3 regions of the Pseudomonas sp. Marseille-QA0332 genome follow, and region 1 is predicted to be linked to each of the others. Evidence: riboswitches for the same ligand, from Rfam matches in the RefSeq annotation. Region 1 holds a riboswitch; each other region holds the start of a gene.
What was found. A riboswitch is a leader RNA that binds a small molecule or an ion and turns the genes downstream of it on or off. The one in region 1 is predicted to bind cobalamin.
Positions count from the first base shown of each region.

Region 1 (4,468 bases):
AGCAGCTGCACCTGGCCACCATCGGGCTGGCGCAGGCCGGCCAGCAGCTTGAGCAGGGTCGACTTGCCCGATCCATTGGGGCCGACGATGCCTAGGGTCTCGCCTGCCTGCACGGACAGTTCGATCCCGTAGAGCAACTGGGTGCCACGCACTCGATAGCCCAGCCCCTGGCAAGCGAGTGGCGCGGTCGGGGTCGCGGGCATCATGGCAGTCATCGCGGACTCCTGCGGCTGACCAGGATCAGGGCGAAGACGGGCGCGCCGATCAGCGCCGTCACCACGCCCACCGGAATCACCTGGCCGGGAATCAAGGTTCGGGAAAGCACGTCGGCGGCGATCAGAAACAGCGCGCCGCCCAGCGCGCTGGCCGGCAGCAGGCGACTGTGGCCGGGGCCCAGCAGCAGGCGCAGGGCATGGGGGATCACCAGCCCGACGAAGCCGATCGCACCGACGATCGACACCATCACCGCGGTGACCAGCGCGGCGCAGGTGATCAGCAGCAGCTGCACCCGGCGTACGGCAATGCCCAGCGAAGCGGCCGAATCGCTACCGAAGGTGAACGCATCCAGCGCGCGTCGGTGCCATAGGCACATGGCCAGGCCGGCGCCGGCCACCGGCACGGCCAGCCATACCGATGGCCAGCGCACGCCACTGAGATTGCCCAGCAGCCAGAACAGGATTCCGCGCGCTTGCTCGGCGCTGGCCGACTTGGTCACCAAGAACGCGGTCAAGGCATTGAACAGTTGCGAGCCGGCGATTCCGGCGAGGATCACCTGGGCATTGCCGTTGGCTGGGCCGCTGGCACGGGCCAGCAGCAGGACCAGGGCAAAAGCGGCCAGCGCGCCGAGGAACGCGCCGCCTGATAGCGACAGCGCGCCGGCGCCCAGACCCAGCAAGGCGACCAGCACCGCGCCGGTCGACGCGCCAGCGGACAGGCCCAGCAGGTACGGCTCGGCCAGCGGATTGCGCAGCAGCGCCTGCAGGATCACGCCGCAGGTCGCAAGGCCCGCGCCGCAGGCGGCAGCCACCAGGGTCCGGGTCAGCCGGTAGTTCCAGACGATGCCTTGGTCGATCGGATCGACCAGGTAGCCGGCATGCCACAGCTGGTTGGCCAGCACCTGGTAGATGACCGTGGGCGTCATGCGGGTTTCACCGATGCCGATGCCCGCCAGCAAGGCCAGCGACAGGGCACCGAGGACCAAGGCGGCACGAATGAACAGGCGCATCATGGCTGTGGCGCTTTACCCGAGGAAAATGCCGCGGCGAGCGTCTCCAGGCCGCTGAACAGACGCAGGCTGGCCTGCATGGCATGGGCGTCGAGCACGATGATGCGGTCGTGTTTCACCGCGTCCATGTTGCGTGTCACCGGATCGTTGCGCAGGAATTGCAGTTTTTTCTGGAAGTCATCGGCAGGGAAGCGGCGACGGTCCATGCGCGCGATCACCAGCCAGGTAGGGTTGGCCTTGGCCAGGGTTTCCCAGCCGACGGTAGGCCATTCCTCATCCGACTCGACGACATTGCGCACCCCAAGACTCTGCAGCATGAAGTCGGGAATACCCTTGCGTCCCGCGACATAGGGGTCGATATCCAGGTCGGCGCTGGAGAACCAGAACAAGGCAGTGGTGTGGGACAGGTCCTTGCCGGCGAGGCTGGCCTTGGCCTTGGCGAGCCTGGCCTGCAGCGCCTGGTTGAGCGCCTCGCCACGATCCTGCACGTCGAAGATCCGTGCCAGCTGGCTGATGCTGCGGTACACGGTCTCGATCTGGAACGGTTGCAGGCGGGTGCCGTCGGCGCCGACCAGGTTGTCCTTGCCCTCGCAGTCGGAAGGCATGAGGTAGGTCGGGATATTCAGCTCATGGAATTGTTCACGGGTGCCGACCACTCCCTGCGCACCGACCATCCATTCCAGCTGCACCGCCAGTAATTGCGGGCGCTTGCCGATCACCGCCTCGAAACTCGGATCGTTGTCGGCCAGGCGTTCGACCTTGGCATCCTGGGCCTTGTACTGCGGCAGCACATCGTTGAACCACAGCGAGGTACCGACCAGCTTGTCGCCTTGGCCCAGGGCGTAGAGCATCTCGGTGCCAGCCTGGCCGATCGTGACGACACGCTGCGGCGCCTGCTGGAAGGTCAACGACATGCCGCAGTTATCGAGGGTCAACGGATAATGGGTACTGGCCGCCTGGGCCAGGCCGGTGGCGCCAAGCGCGGCGAGCAGGGTGACGAAACGGGGCAGCATGTGGGGCGATCTCCTATCGTGGGTGCACGGGACAGACGCACGGACAGGCATCGCCAGCCACACGCCCATGACGTGTGGCTGCACCCTGGACGGGTGGAGATGGCCATCCCGGACACCCCGCCGGTTGGTGAATGCGTGCCGGCAGGTCTCCTGACTGATGCGTCATGGCCCGACTTCGCCTTCCCGGGAATTGACCCAGTGGCATCGCTGAAGTGGGCTCGGCACCTACAGTTGCGGGGGCAGTTCCGTTTCGCTGCATACAGGCAGCCACGGATTCCCTGTTAGTTCCTTGACGGAAACCGGCGGCGGCATCTTAGACGGGCCAGGCGCATCGCGACAAGCCAAATGCACCTGTCCCAGCCCGTGGCACGCCGCCAGGGTTCAGAAATACTTCAGCCAGGCGATGTCGCGCCGGCGCGCCTTCAGCCGGGCAAACCAGCGCACGGGCAGGTACAGGACCACCGCCAGCGACACCGCGCCCAACCAGACCGCACCTACACTGTCGAAGCCGTAATAGTCGCCCTGGTCGAGACCGAACAGCGCGACACACACCAGGTAGAGCAGCTTGAGCACATACAGATGCAGCAGGTAGAAGAACATCGGCGCGGCCCCGAAGACCGCCAGGATGCTGATCCAACGCGTTTGCCCGCATCGCTCGAAGGCCCATAGCAGGAGCAGGCCGCAACCGAGGGTCAAGGCCAGGAACAGCAGCGAAGGCGGGTACTTGGTGATGTTGAGCAAGCTCATCAGCGTCTGCATGGTGTCGGCATGGACCTGCCAAGGTGCTTCGCCGTAGCCGTTGAGCAGACGCAGGAACAGAAACCCGGCCAAGGCGGCGGTGCCGGCCAGCAGCAGCCGCTTCTGGCGAAGGCCAGCCTGGCTGGCGCGGCCGAACCAGGGGCCAAGGCAATAGCCCAGGGCGATCACTCCGATCCATGGCAGGACCGGATAGGAAGTACGCAGGCGCAAGCTCTCGGAAACTTCGAGCCAGCCACGGTCATGCAGGATGGCCCATGGCACATGCATGGCCGAGCCGGACGGGAAGTGCAGTCCGTCGAGCAGGTTATGGCCGGCGACGATGGCCACGCCGAGCGCCAGCAGCCACCCGCGAGGCAGCCAGACCAGCGCGGACAGGGCGATCATGCTCAGGCCGATGGCCCAGATCACCTGCATGTAGATCACGCTCGGCGGCAACTGGAAGGTCCATGCGAAGTTCACCAAGGTGAATTCCAGCAACACCAGAACCAGGCCACGCTTGAACAGGAAGGCCGAGACATCCCCACGGCCCTGGTGCTTCTCGCCGTACAGCCAGGCCGACAGGCCGGTGAGCAGGACAAAGACCGGTGCGCAGAGGTGCGACAATGTCCGGCTGAAGAACAGCGAAGGCTCGGTGACGTCCACGGCCATCGGATCGCTGACCTGGCGATGCAGGAAGAAAGTCTCCCGGACATGGTCGAGCAGCATGAACACGATCACCAGGCCGCGCAGGGCATCGATGCTTTGCAGGCGTTGGGTGACGAGGGTCGAGGTAGGTGGGGGAGTGGCGCTTAGGCTTGTCATTGGAAGATCGCGGGCAAGAATGGAGATAATTGAAACGTTATCTTATAACTAATTTCATTTGACGGATAGACCCTGACGGGGTTGGGCTGCAATGTGGCCGTGTCGGAGCCGCCGCAGCATCGGATCGGCCGCGATAGGGCGCGCAGCGACCCAGGGGCGGGCAAGCGACAGAGTCTTGAACCGGGATATTCGCAGGGTTTGAGGGGGCCGCATCGCGGGCTATCGCGGCCGCTCCGGCGCGGACGAAGCGGTACGGTGGCCGTTCACCACCCAGCGTCGCGGATCGGCGCCCCGGCTATGGTCGCGCCTACACACCGCGCCGGCGCGAAACGCGCGCTTCGATGTTCCTGCGGCCAATCAGCAGTGGAGGTTTCTCCACCACCGGATCCTCGGCCAGCCACTTGTACATCACCAGGCAATCCACCAGGCCGAGGGTGGCATGACGATAGGCACGCGGCAAACGCCCGACGGTCTCGAACCCCAGCTTGCACCACAAGGCCACGGCCACTTCGTTGCTGGCGACCACGCTGTTGAACTGCAGGGCCAGGAAACCTTCCTGGCGGGCGAGCTTCTGCGAATGCTCGCAGAGCAGGCGCGCCACGCCATGGCCACGCGCCTGCTCGCAGACCATGTAGCCGCAATTGCCGACATGCGCGCCAGGGCCGGCGGC
Region 1 is NZ_CM143106.1:1,288,070-1,292,537, reverse strand. It holds gene ACY8GK_RS06100 (ABC transporter ATP-binding protein) at 1-215, opposite strand, end outside; gene ACY8GK_RS06095 (FecCD family ABC transporter permease) at 212-1,228, opposite strand; gene ACY8GK_RS06090 (ABC transporter substrate-binding protein) at 1,225-2,238, opposite strand; cobalamin riboswitch at 2,362-2,557, opposite strand; gene ACY8GK_RS06085 (DUF1624 domain-containing protein) at 2,620-3,798, opposite strand; gene ACY8GK_RS06080 (GNAT family N-acetyltransferase) at 4,106-4,468, opposite strand, start outside.

Region 2 (4,468 bases), 1.3 Mb from region 1:
GTCAGCGCCACCAGCCGCGCCGGCAGGAAATTGAGCACATCGTCGATGCGCGCAGCGGCCCAGCCGAAGCGCTCGAAGCGTTCGTTGCGATAGCCCCACATGGCATCGAGGGTATTGCTCAGGCGATACAGCACCACGCCGGGCGCCCCGGCGACGACGAACCAGAACAGGGCGGCGAACACCGCGTCGCTGCCGTTTTCCAGCACCGACTCGGTCGCCGCCCGCGCCACCGCCGGCTCGTCCAGTTCCGCGGTCTCGCGGCTGACCAGGTAGCCGACCCGCTGGCGCGCCTGCGCCAGGTCGCCCTGGCGTAGCGCCTGGGCCACCGGCAGCACATGCTCGCCCAGGCTGCGCATGCCCAGGGCGCAGTACAGCGCCAGCGCATCGACCAGCCAGCCGATGCCCGGCAGCCAGGAAAGGATCAGCACGACCAGGGTCAGCGGCACCACGGCGATAAACCAGGCCGTGACACCGTGGCTACGCCAGCCGCGCCCGCCAGCATTGAGGCGTTTTTCCAGGCGACTGGCCAGCCGTCCGAACGCCACCAGTGGATGATGCCGGCGCGGCTCGCCAAGCAAGGCGTCCAGGGCCACGCCCATCACGACCAGCAAGGCGATGCTCATGGCTGGCTCCCCCACTGGTTTTCATACACCAGGGTCTCGAGCGCACGCTCCTCGGCCCAGTTCTCCAGCACCAGCATCGGCGCCGGGTAGAAAGCCTCGACCGGCCCCAGGCAGAGTATCGCCACCGGCTTGGCCCCGCTCGGCATGCCCAGCAACTGGCCGAGCGCCTGCGGATCGAACAGCGAGACCCAGCCCATCCCCAAGCCTTCGGCGCGCGCTGCCAGCCAGAGATTCTGGATGGCACAGGCCAGCGAAGCCAGGTCCATCTCGGGCAGGGTTCGGCGCCCGAAGACATGCGCCTCGCGCTTGTCCATCAGGGCCGCGACCAGCACTTCGGCGCACTCGGCGATGCCTTCGACCTTGAGTTTCATGAACTGCTCGGAGCGCTCGCCCAGGGCCTGGGCAGTACGTATGCGCTCTTCTTCAACCTGGGCCTGGATCCTGGCGCGCAGTGCCGCGTCGCTGATCCGGATGAAACGCCAGGGCTGCATCAGCCCGACGCTGGGCGCCTGGTGCGCCGCGGCCAGCAGGCGCGCCAGCAGCTCCGGTGGCACCTGCCCGCTGCGGAAGTGACGCATGTCCCGGCGCTCGCCGATGGCTCGGTACACCGCTGCCCGCTCGGCAGCACTGAAAGCCTGGTCGTTCATGGTCGCAACAGCGCCGCCGTCGCGTCCGGATTGGAAGGGAAGTAGAAATGCACGTAGGAAGCGACCAGCCGGCCAAGCCGGTAGACCGCCTCGGCGCCCCGTCCACCGTTGGGACTCTGGCCGCGGGCGACAGGTTGCAACGGGGTCTCGGTCAGCGAATGGTGGTAGGTATGCCCGCGCAAGGTGCCTTCCTGCAGTTCGACCGCTTGCAGGGCCAGGGCGGCGAGGCGCTTCTGCATCACGGCCTCGCCAGGCAGCAAGCCAAGCAGCCCGGCGCGCTCGCCGGCCACATCGGTGAGCCCGTCGAGCAGGTAGAGCATGCCCCCGCATTCGGCCAGCAAAGGTTTGTTCTGGGCATGGTGGTCGCGGATCGCCTCGAGCATCGGCACGTTGGCGGCCAGCGCCTGGTGATGCAGCTCCGGATAGCCGCCAGGCAGGTAAAGGCTGTCGACCCTCGGCAGTTGCCGATCATGCAGCGGCGAGAAGAACACCAGCTCGGCGCCCAGCTCGCGCAGCAGGTCGAGATTGGCGCCATAGAGAAAGGCGAAGGCCTCGTCCCGAGCGATCCCGATGCGCACGCCGGCCAGGGCTGGCACGGGCGTGTGCGCTAGCGGCGCCTGGAACGCCACCGCAGGCGGCAACGTCGCATCGCAGCTGGCGCCAAGGGCATCGGCGGCGGCGTCGAGCCGTGCATCCAGGTCGTTCAGCTCGCTGGCCTGCACCAATCCGAGGTGGCGACTGGGCAGTTCGATGCCGCGCTCGCGTGATAGGCCGCCGTACCAGCGCAAGCCCTCGGTCAGGCTGCCTTCGAGCAACTGGGCATGGCGCAGGCTGCCGACCCGGTTGGCCAGGACCCCGGCGAACGGCAGGTCGGCCTGGTAGCGTGCCAGGCCCAGGGCCAGCGCACCGAAGGTCTGGGCCATGGCCGTGCCATCGATGACGGCCAGTACCGGAACGCCGAAATGACGTGCCAGATCGGCGCTCGAGGGGGTGCCGTCGAACAGGCCCATGACCCCTTCGATGAGGATCAGGTCGGCCTCGGCGGCGGCCTGCCACAGGAGCTTGCGGCTTTGCTCGGCGCCCACCATCCACAAGTCCAGCTGGCGCACCGGCGCGCCACTGGCGCGCTCCAGGATCATCGGGTCGAGAAAGTCCGGCCCGCACTTGAACACCCTGACCTTGCGCCCGAGGTTGCGGTGCAGGCGGGCCAGGGCGGCGGTCACGGTGGTCTTGCCCTGCCCGGAGGCAGGCGCGGCAATCAATACCGCCGGGCAGTGTCGCGTCCGGCTCACAGTTCGATGCCTTTCTGCGCACCGATACCGGCCTGGAAGGCATGCTTGACCATGCCCATCTCGGTGACCGTATCGGCCAGTTCGATCAGCTGCGGCTTGGCGCCGCGACCGGTGACGATCACATGCTGCATGGGCGGCCGCGCCTGCAGGTCGCCCAGCACCTGATCGAGGTCGAGATAGCCATGCTTGAGCGCGATGTTCAGCTCGTCGAGCACGACGAACTGGATCGACGGATCCTGCAGCATTTGCCGCGACACGGCCCAGGCAGCCTCGGCCGCGGCGATATCGCGTTGGCGGTCCTGGGTTTCCCAGGTGAAGCCCTCGCCCATCACGTGGTAGCGCACCTCTGGCGCGAAACGCCGAAAGAACAGCTCTTCGCCAGTGCTTTGGCGACCTTTGATGAACTGCACCACGCCGCAGCGCATGCCATGCCCCATGGCGCGGGCGAGCATGCCGAACGCCGAGCTGCTCTTGCCCTTGCCGTTGCCGGTCAGCACCAGCAGCAGGCCGCACTGGTTCGGGGCGTTGGCGATACGCTCGTCGATCACCGCCTTCTTGCGCTGCATGCGCGCCAGGTGACGTTGGTCACGGTCGGTGGATTCGCTCATCGAAGTTCTCCGCAGGCTGCCGCCACACCGACCGGCCAAGACAGGCGAGCAGTACCAGGAGGCGACAGATGAATGGCTGGCTCATGGAGAACGCGCAGGGGCTGCGACCAGCGTCGCAGGGCTCCGCACATCACCCTCCGTGATGCCGTTGGCAGTGACAGGCCGGTCTCCGGGCTTGCGAAGGGGTGTTGGCCCAGGCTCACGCGCCTTCCCGGGGCGATGCCCAGTGGCCGTGCGCGAGCTCGATTCGCTTACCGTTGCGGGGGCAGCGCCGGACTCACGCTGCAAGAGCGTCCACCGGCTTCCCAGTTTCACCCTGCCGAGCGGCGGCTCGCAGGGCACCTGAAACACGCGGCGAAGGTTAGAGGGTTGCTGGCGGAGCGTCAATGGACGGCGAGCGGCAAGTCGAAGCAGACCGAGTCGCCTTGGCCAGCGACTCCATCTTCAAGACCGGCGCCGGAGCGAGCTCGACACGATCGGCTTGCGGCTTGCGGATCAGGGATTCTGGGCCAGATGGCCGGATGGAATGATCCGCTTGGCCTGCAGGTAGGCCTTCTGCCAATAACTGTTGGACAGGTAGTCCAGTCGTACCGTCCCGCCGGTACGCGGCGCGTGAACGAAACGTCCTTCGCCGACGTAGATACCGGCATGGCTGACCTGCGAGCCGCCGTTGGTGGCGAAGAACACCAGATCACCCGATTGCAGGGCACCCATGTCGATGGTAGGCGCGCGCATGCCGATCATCTCGCGGGTCGAGCGCGGCAAGCTGATGCCGGCGGCGTCCCGGTAGACATAGCCGATCAGGCCGCTGCAATCGAATCCGGAGTCGGGTGTGTTGCCGCCCCAGCGATAAGGCGTGCCGACCAGGCCGATCGCCCGGAACAGCACGTCCTCGGCCACGGGTGAGAACGACGGCGCGGCATGGACGGCCTGGGGCTTGGGCATGGGGGCCGGCGCGGGGGCCGGTGCCTGGCTGGAGCAGGCAGCCAGCAAGGCTGCCAGGGAAAGGAATGCGAAGCGCGCCAACATCGCCATGATTCAGAGCTTCCTGTCTGAGCCGTTCGGGCAATAGCCGAAAAGAGTTGAGAAATTAGATTAGACGCTTTCTGTAAATACGCACAGCGGCGAGCTTTTCAGCACCGCCGCCGTGGTTGGACCATGACCTTTGTCGTCAGTTGCGTGCGAGGTTGGTCGGCGCCATGGCCAGGGCGCGCTTGGCCTCGATGAAGGTCTTGCTCCAGTAGCGATCGCCCAGGCTGTCGATGCGTACGCCACCGCTGCGACGGCTGCTGGAGTGA
Region 2 is NZ_CM143106.1:1,343-5,810, reverse strand. It holds gene cbiB (adenosylcobinamide-phosphate synthase CbiB) at 1-623, opposite strand, end outside; gene bluB (5,6-dimethylbenzimidazole synthase) at 620-1,270, opposite strand; gene ACY8GK_RS00025 (cobyrinate a,c-diamide synthase) at 1,267-2,562, opposite strand; gene cobO (cob(I)yrinic acid a,c-diamide adenosyltransferase) at 2,559-3,170, opposite strand; cobalamin riboswitch at 3,314-3,531, opposite strand; gene ACY8GK_RS00015 (C40 family peptidase) at 3,666-4,205, opposite strand; gene ACY8GK_RS00010 (C40 family peptidase) at 4,342-4,468, opposite strand, start outside.
Region 2: it holds a riboswitch for cobalamin, as region 1 does, so the genes downstream of both, cobO (cob(I)yrinic acid a,c-diamide adenosyltransferase) here and ACY8GK_RS06090 (ABC transporter substrate-binding protein) in region 1, are expected to answer to the same signal.

Region 3 (4,468 bases), 300 kb from region 1:
CCTAGCCGGGCCGGTAGAGATGGGCATGTCCGGCGCGGTACAAGGCGGATTCGGAAAAGGGCGCGTCCCCCAGGACGTGGCCGACCAGAATCAGCGCGGTGCGCCGAAATCCCTTGGCGCGTACCTGTTCGATGATGTCCGCCAGCGTGCCCCTGGCCCAGTCCTGGTCTGGCCAGGTTGCCCGATGCACCACCGCGACAGGACAGTCACGCCCGTAGAACGGCAGCAGCTCGGCAACGATGCGCTCGAGATGCCGCACGCCCAGGTGGATGGCCAGCGTGCTGCGATGTCTGGCCAGGTCTGCCAGGGCCTCGCCTTCGGGCATTGGCGAGCTGTCGCCATAGCGCGTGAGGATCACCGTCTGGGCGATGTCGGGTAGGGTCAGTTCGCAGCCGAGCAGGGCGGCGCTGGCAGCTGTCGCGGTGACGCCAGGAATGATCTGGTAGTCGATTCCCAGTGTTCGCAGATGCCGGATCTGCTCGCCGATGGCCCCATACAGGCTCGGGTCGCCGCTGTGTACCCGCGCCACGTCCAGGCCTTGGGCGTGGGCATCGCGCATCGCCTCGACGATCTGCTCCAGGTGCAGTTCGGCGCTGTTGATCAGCGTGCTGGCCTGGTGCCCCTCGAGCACCTGGGCTGGAACCAGCGAACCGGCATAGATGATCACCGGGCAGCGACGAATGAGCCGCTGCCCCTTGACCGTGATCAGTTCGGGGTCGCCGGGGCCGGCACCGATGAAGTAGACCGTCATGAAAAGTCCTTGCAGGCAAAGCGGCCATTATCTGGCAAAAGGGGCATTGCAGGCCAATGCCAGCGTCGCTTGGCCAGCGCTCTGGCGCGGCACCAGCAATTGGGCCGAGCCGCATGCGCGCGTGGCCACGGCCAGCGCTGCGCTTTCAGCGATGCCCCAGCAGCCCGTGTGCCGCCAGGCAGCGCTGGAGCGATGGCTCAGGGAGGCTTCGAAAGCGGCCAGGTGCAAGCTGCCGAAACATTCGAACGGTATGTCCAGGCGTGCGGCCAGCATCAGCAACCCCGGCTCGCCGATCTTCAGGTCGATGCTGGCCAGGCCTTCGAGCGCCCGCAGTGGCAGCGCATGCGCCTCGAGGGTCGATCGCAGCAGGTCGATCAGAAGATCGGCCGGGCAGCCTCGGCGGCAACCGAATCCGGCGAACAGCCTGATTCCTGGCCAGGCCGTCTCGGCGGTGGGCATGAACGCTTTCCTCTGCTGGGTGGCGGATGACGAGCAGGCGCGGCATGGCCGGGCCAATGCTCCAGGCCGAAGCGAGCGCCTGCCCAGCGCGGGTTTTCCAGGCTTTATACGAAAGTGCCTACGCGACGATCAGGCTACGTTGAAAACAGGCTCGGAATGTTCATTTACAACAGTAAGCTCCGCTTGCTCGCCTGTTTTCGCCTTGCCTGATCGCCGCTCGGCGACTTTTCGTACAAAGCCCAGGGGCGTCAGGCCGATCTGCGGGCTGGCGAGCAGGAGCATCGCTCCTGGAAACGTCGCCTTCGCGTGTCGGCAGGACACGGTGGCCTTGACGTTTCGCTCGCTGACCGTTGCGGGGCAGCACCGGCGGCGTCCGGCCCGCAGGGGCGCGTGACGCACCGGTTTCCCGTTTCACCCTTGGCAGGGCCGCTTGACGCGATGGCGTAGCAGACCACGCGCCCGGGGCGCCGTCAATCGGTAGTCGGACACCGACGCCGAGCGAGCGCCGGACGCGCCGATCGCAGCGCGAGGGTCGCTCGAAGTTGACCGCTCGCCGGGCACTGCGTAGCCTTGCCGCTTCGAGGTTCTCCGACCTGCGTCGGAGCTAAGACGGGAACGCGGTAGAAGCCGCGGCTGCCCCCGCAACTGTAGTCACCGCAACAGGACCCTCCGGGCCACTGCACGCAAGCGCGGGAAGGCCTGGTCCGACCGGCCAGGGCTGGTAGGTGCAAGCCAGGAGACCTGCCTCGACACGTTCGCGACTTCAACCGGGCGGGGTGACCCGGTGACGAGCCAGCCCGGCCTCATGGCGCCAGGGCCTGTCGTCCCGCATGCCCGCCATCCTGCCAAGGGCATCGACATGAAAACACTGGCCAAGCTTCCCGTCACCATCGTCACCGGCTTTCTCGGCTCGGGCAAGACCACGCTGCTGCGGCATATGCTGGATAACGCCCAGGGACGGCGGATCGCCGTGATCGTCAACGAATTCGGCGAGCTGGGCATCGACGGCGAGATCCTCAAGCAGTGCAGCATCGGCTGCACCGAGGAGGAGGCCAGCGGGCGCGTCTACGAGCTGGCCAATGGTTGCCTGTGCTGCACCGTGCAGGAGGAGTTCTTCCCAGTCATGCGCGAGCTGGTTGCCCGGCGTGACGATCTCGACCATATCCTCATCGAGACCAGCGGCCTGGCCTTGCCCAAGCCGCTGGTCCAGGCGTTCCAGTGGCCGGAAATCCGCAATGCCTGTACGGTCGACGCGGTGATCACGGTGGTCGACAGTCCTGCCGTGGCCGCCGGCACCTTCGCGGCCTATCCCGAGCAGGTCGATGCCCAGCGCAAGCTCGATCCGAACCTGGATCACGAGTCGCCACTGCACGAGCTGTTCGCCGACCAGCTGGCGAGCGCCGACCTGGTGGTGCTGAACAAGGCGGACCTGATCGACGCCGAGGGCCTGGCCAAGGTCCGTGCCGAAGTGCTCGAGGAACTGCCGCCGGCGGTCAAGGTGATCGAGGCCAGTAGTGGCCGACTGCCGCTGGAGGTACTGCTGGGGGTGGGCGCCGAGTCCGAGGTGCACATCGACGCGCGGCGTACCCATCATGACAGCCACCACGATGACGAAAGCCATGACGCGCATGACCACGACGCTTTCGACTCGATCTCCATCGACCTTCCGCCAGCCGACGAGCGTCGTCTGCTCGACGCCTTGTCGGGCCTGGTGGTGGAGTTCGGCATCCTGCGCGCCAAGGGCTTCGCGGCCATTCCCGGCAAACCCATGCGCCTGTTGATCCAGGGCGTGGGGACACGTTTCGACAAGCACTTCGACCGTGCCTGGGGGCCGGACGAGCCACGTGTCACACGCCTGGTGCTGATCGGCCAGGCACTCGATGCGACGCTGCTCGAGGCGCGCCTGCGCCAGGCCCTGGAGGCCTGATCGATGCACCTGCTGCGGACCCAGCCCGGCGGCTTCGTGCCGGATGACAGCATTGCCGATCTCGGCCAGACACCGGCGGACCTGGTGATCCTGTGCAGCGGCGACTCGCACCTGGCGCTGTTGGCCGAAACCGCCGAACGGCTGCCGGACGATTATCCGAGCCTGCGCCTGGCCAATCCGATGCAGGTGCAAAACCATGCCTCGGTCGATCTCTACGTCGATCAGGTCCTGCAACACGCCAAGCTGATCCTGGTCTCGCTGCACGGTGGTGTCGGCTACTGGCGCTATGGCGTCGAACGACTGGTGGAACTGGCCAGTCGAGGGGTCGAGCTGATCATGGTGCCCGGCGACGACCGGCCTGACCCGGAGCTCACCGACCTGGGCACGGTCCGTGGCGCCGAGGCCGAGCGACTGTGGCATTACCTGCGCCAAGGCGGCAAGGGCAATGCGCTGAACCTGTACCGCTGCCTGGCCAGCCTCTGGTTGCAGCGCACCTACCCGTGGGAAGAGCCGCAGGCATTGCCGCGCACCGTGGTGTATCACCCGGTCGAAGGCCGTGCCGGGCTGCAGGACTGGTATGGCCAGTGGCATCGACGACAGCCCGTGGCGCCGATCCTGTTCTATCGTTCCCATCTCCAGGCGGCCAACACCGCGTTCATCGACCGTTTCTGCGAGCGTCTCCAGGCTGCCGGCCTCAACCCCTTGCCGATCGCGGTGGCGAGCCTCAAGGAAGCGGCCTGTCTGGCGCAGGTCGAGGACTGGCTGGACGAGGTCGGCGCCGAGGTGCTGATCAATACCACCGGGTTCGCCCTGTCCAGCCCCGAGCGTCCGAGCCTGCGACCGCTGCGCCGGGACATCCCGGTGTTGCAGGCGATCTGTGCCCAGGACAACCAGCTTGCCTGGGAAGCCAGCGAACAGGGCCTGGGCGCGCGTGACCTGGCCATGCACATCGCCCTGCCGGAGCTCGACGGACGGATCATCGCCCGGCCGGTCAGCTTCAAGGACCTGGCCTGGCGCAGTGAGCGCAGCCAGTCGGACGTGGTGTGCTACCGCGCCCATGCCGAGCGCATGGATTTCGTCGCCGAGCTGGCCCGCCGCTGGGTCGAACTGGCGCGCCTGCCCAACGAGCAGAAGCGTATCGCCCTGGTGCTGGCCAACTATCCGACCCGTGATGGACGCATCGGCAACGGCGTCGGGCTCGATACGCCCGCCGCTGCGCTGAACATCCTCCAGGCGCTGCAGGCCGAAGGCTACCCAGTGGCCGGCCTGCCGGACAGTGGCACTGCCTTGGTCCACGCGCTGCTCGGCGGGGTGACCAACGACCTCGAACA
Region 3 is NZ_CM143106.1:987,258-991,725, forward strand. It holds gene cobM (precorrin-4 C(11)-methyltransferase) at 2-751, opposite strand; gene ACY8GK_RS04845 (cobalamin biosynthesis protein) at 779-1,210, opposite strand; cobalamin riboswitch at 1,445-1,659, opposite strand; cobalamin riboswitch at 1,775-1,973, shown strand; gene cobW (cobalamin biosynthesis protein CobW) at 2,070-3,137, shown strand; gene cobN (cobaltochelatase subunit CobN) at 3,141-4,468, shown strand, end outside.
Region 3: it holds a riboswitch for cobalamin, as region 1 does, so the genes downstream of both, cobW (cobalamin biosynthesis protein CobW) here and ACY8GK_RS06090 (ABC transporter substrate-binding protein) in region 1, are expected to answer to the same signal.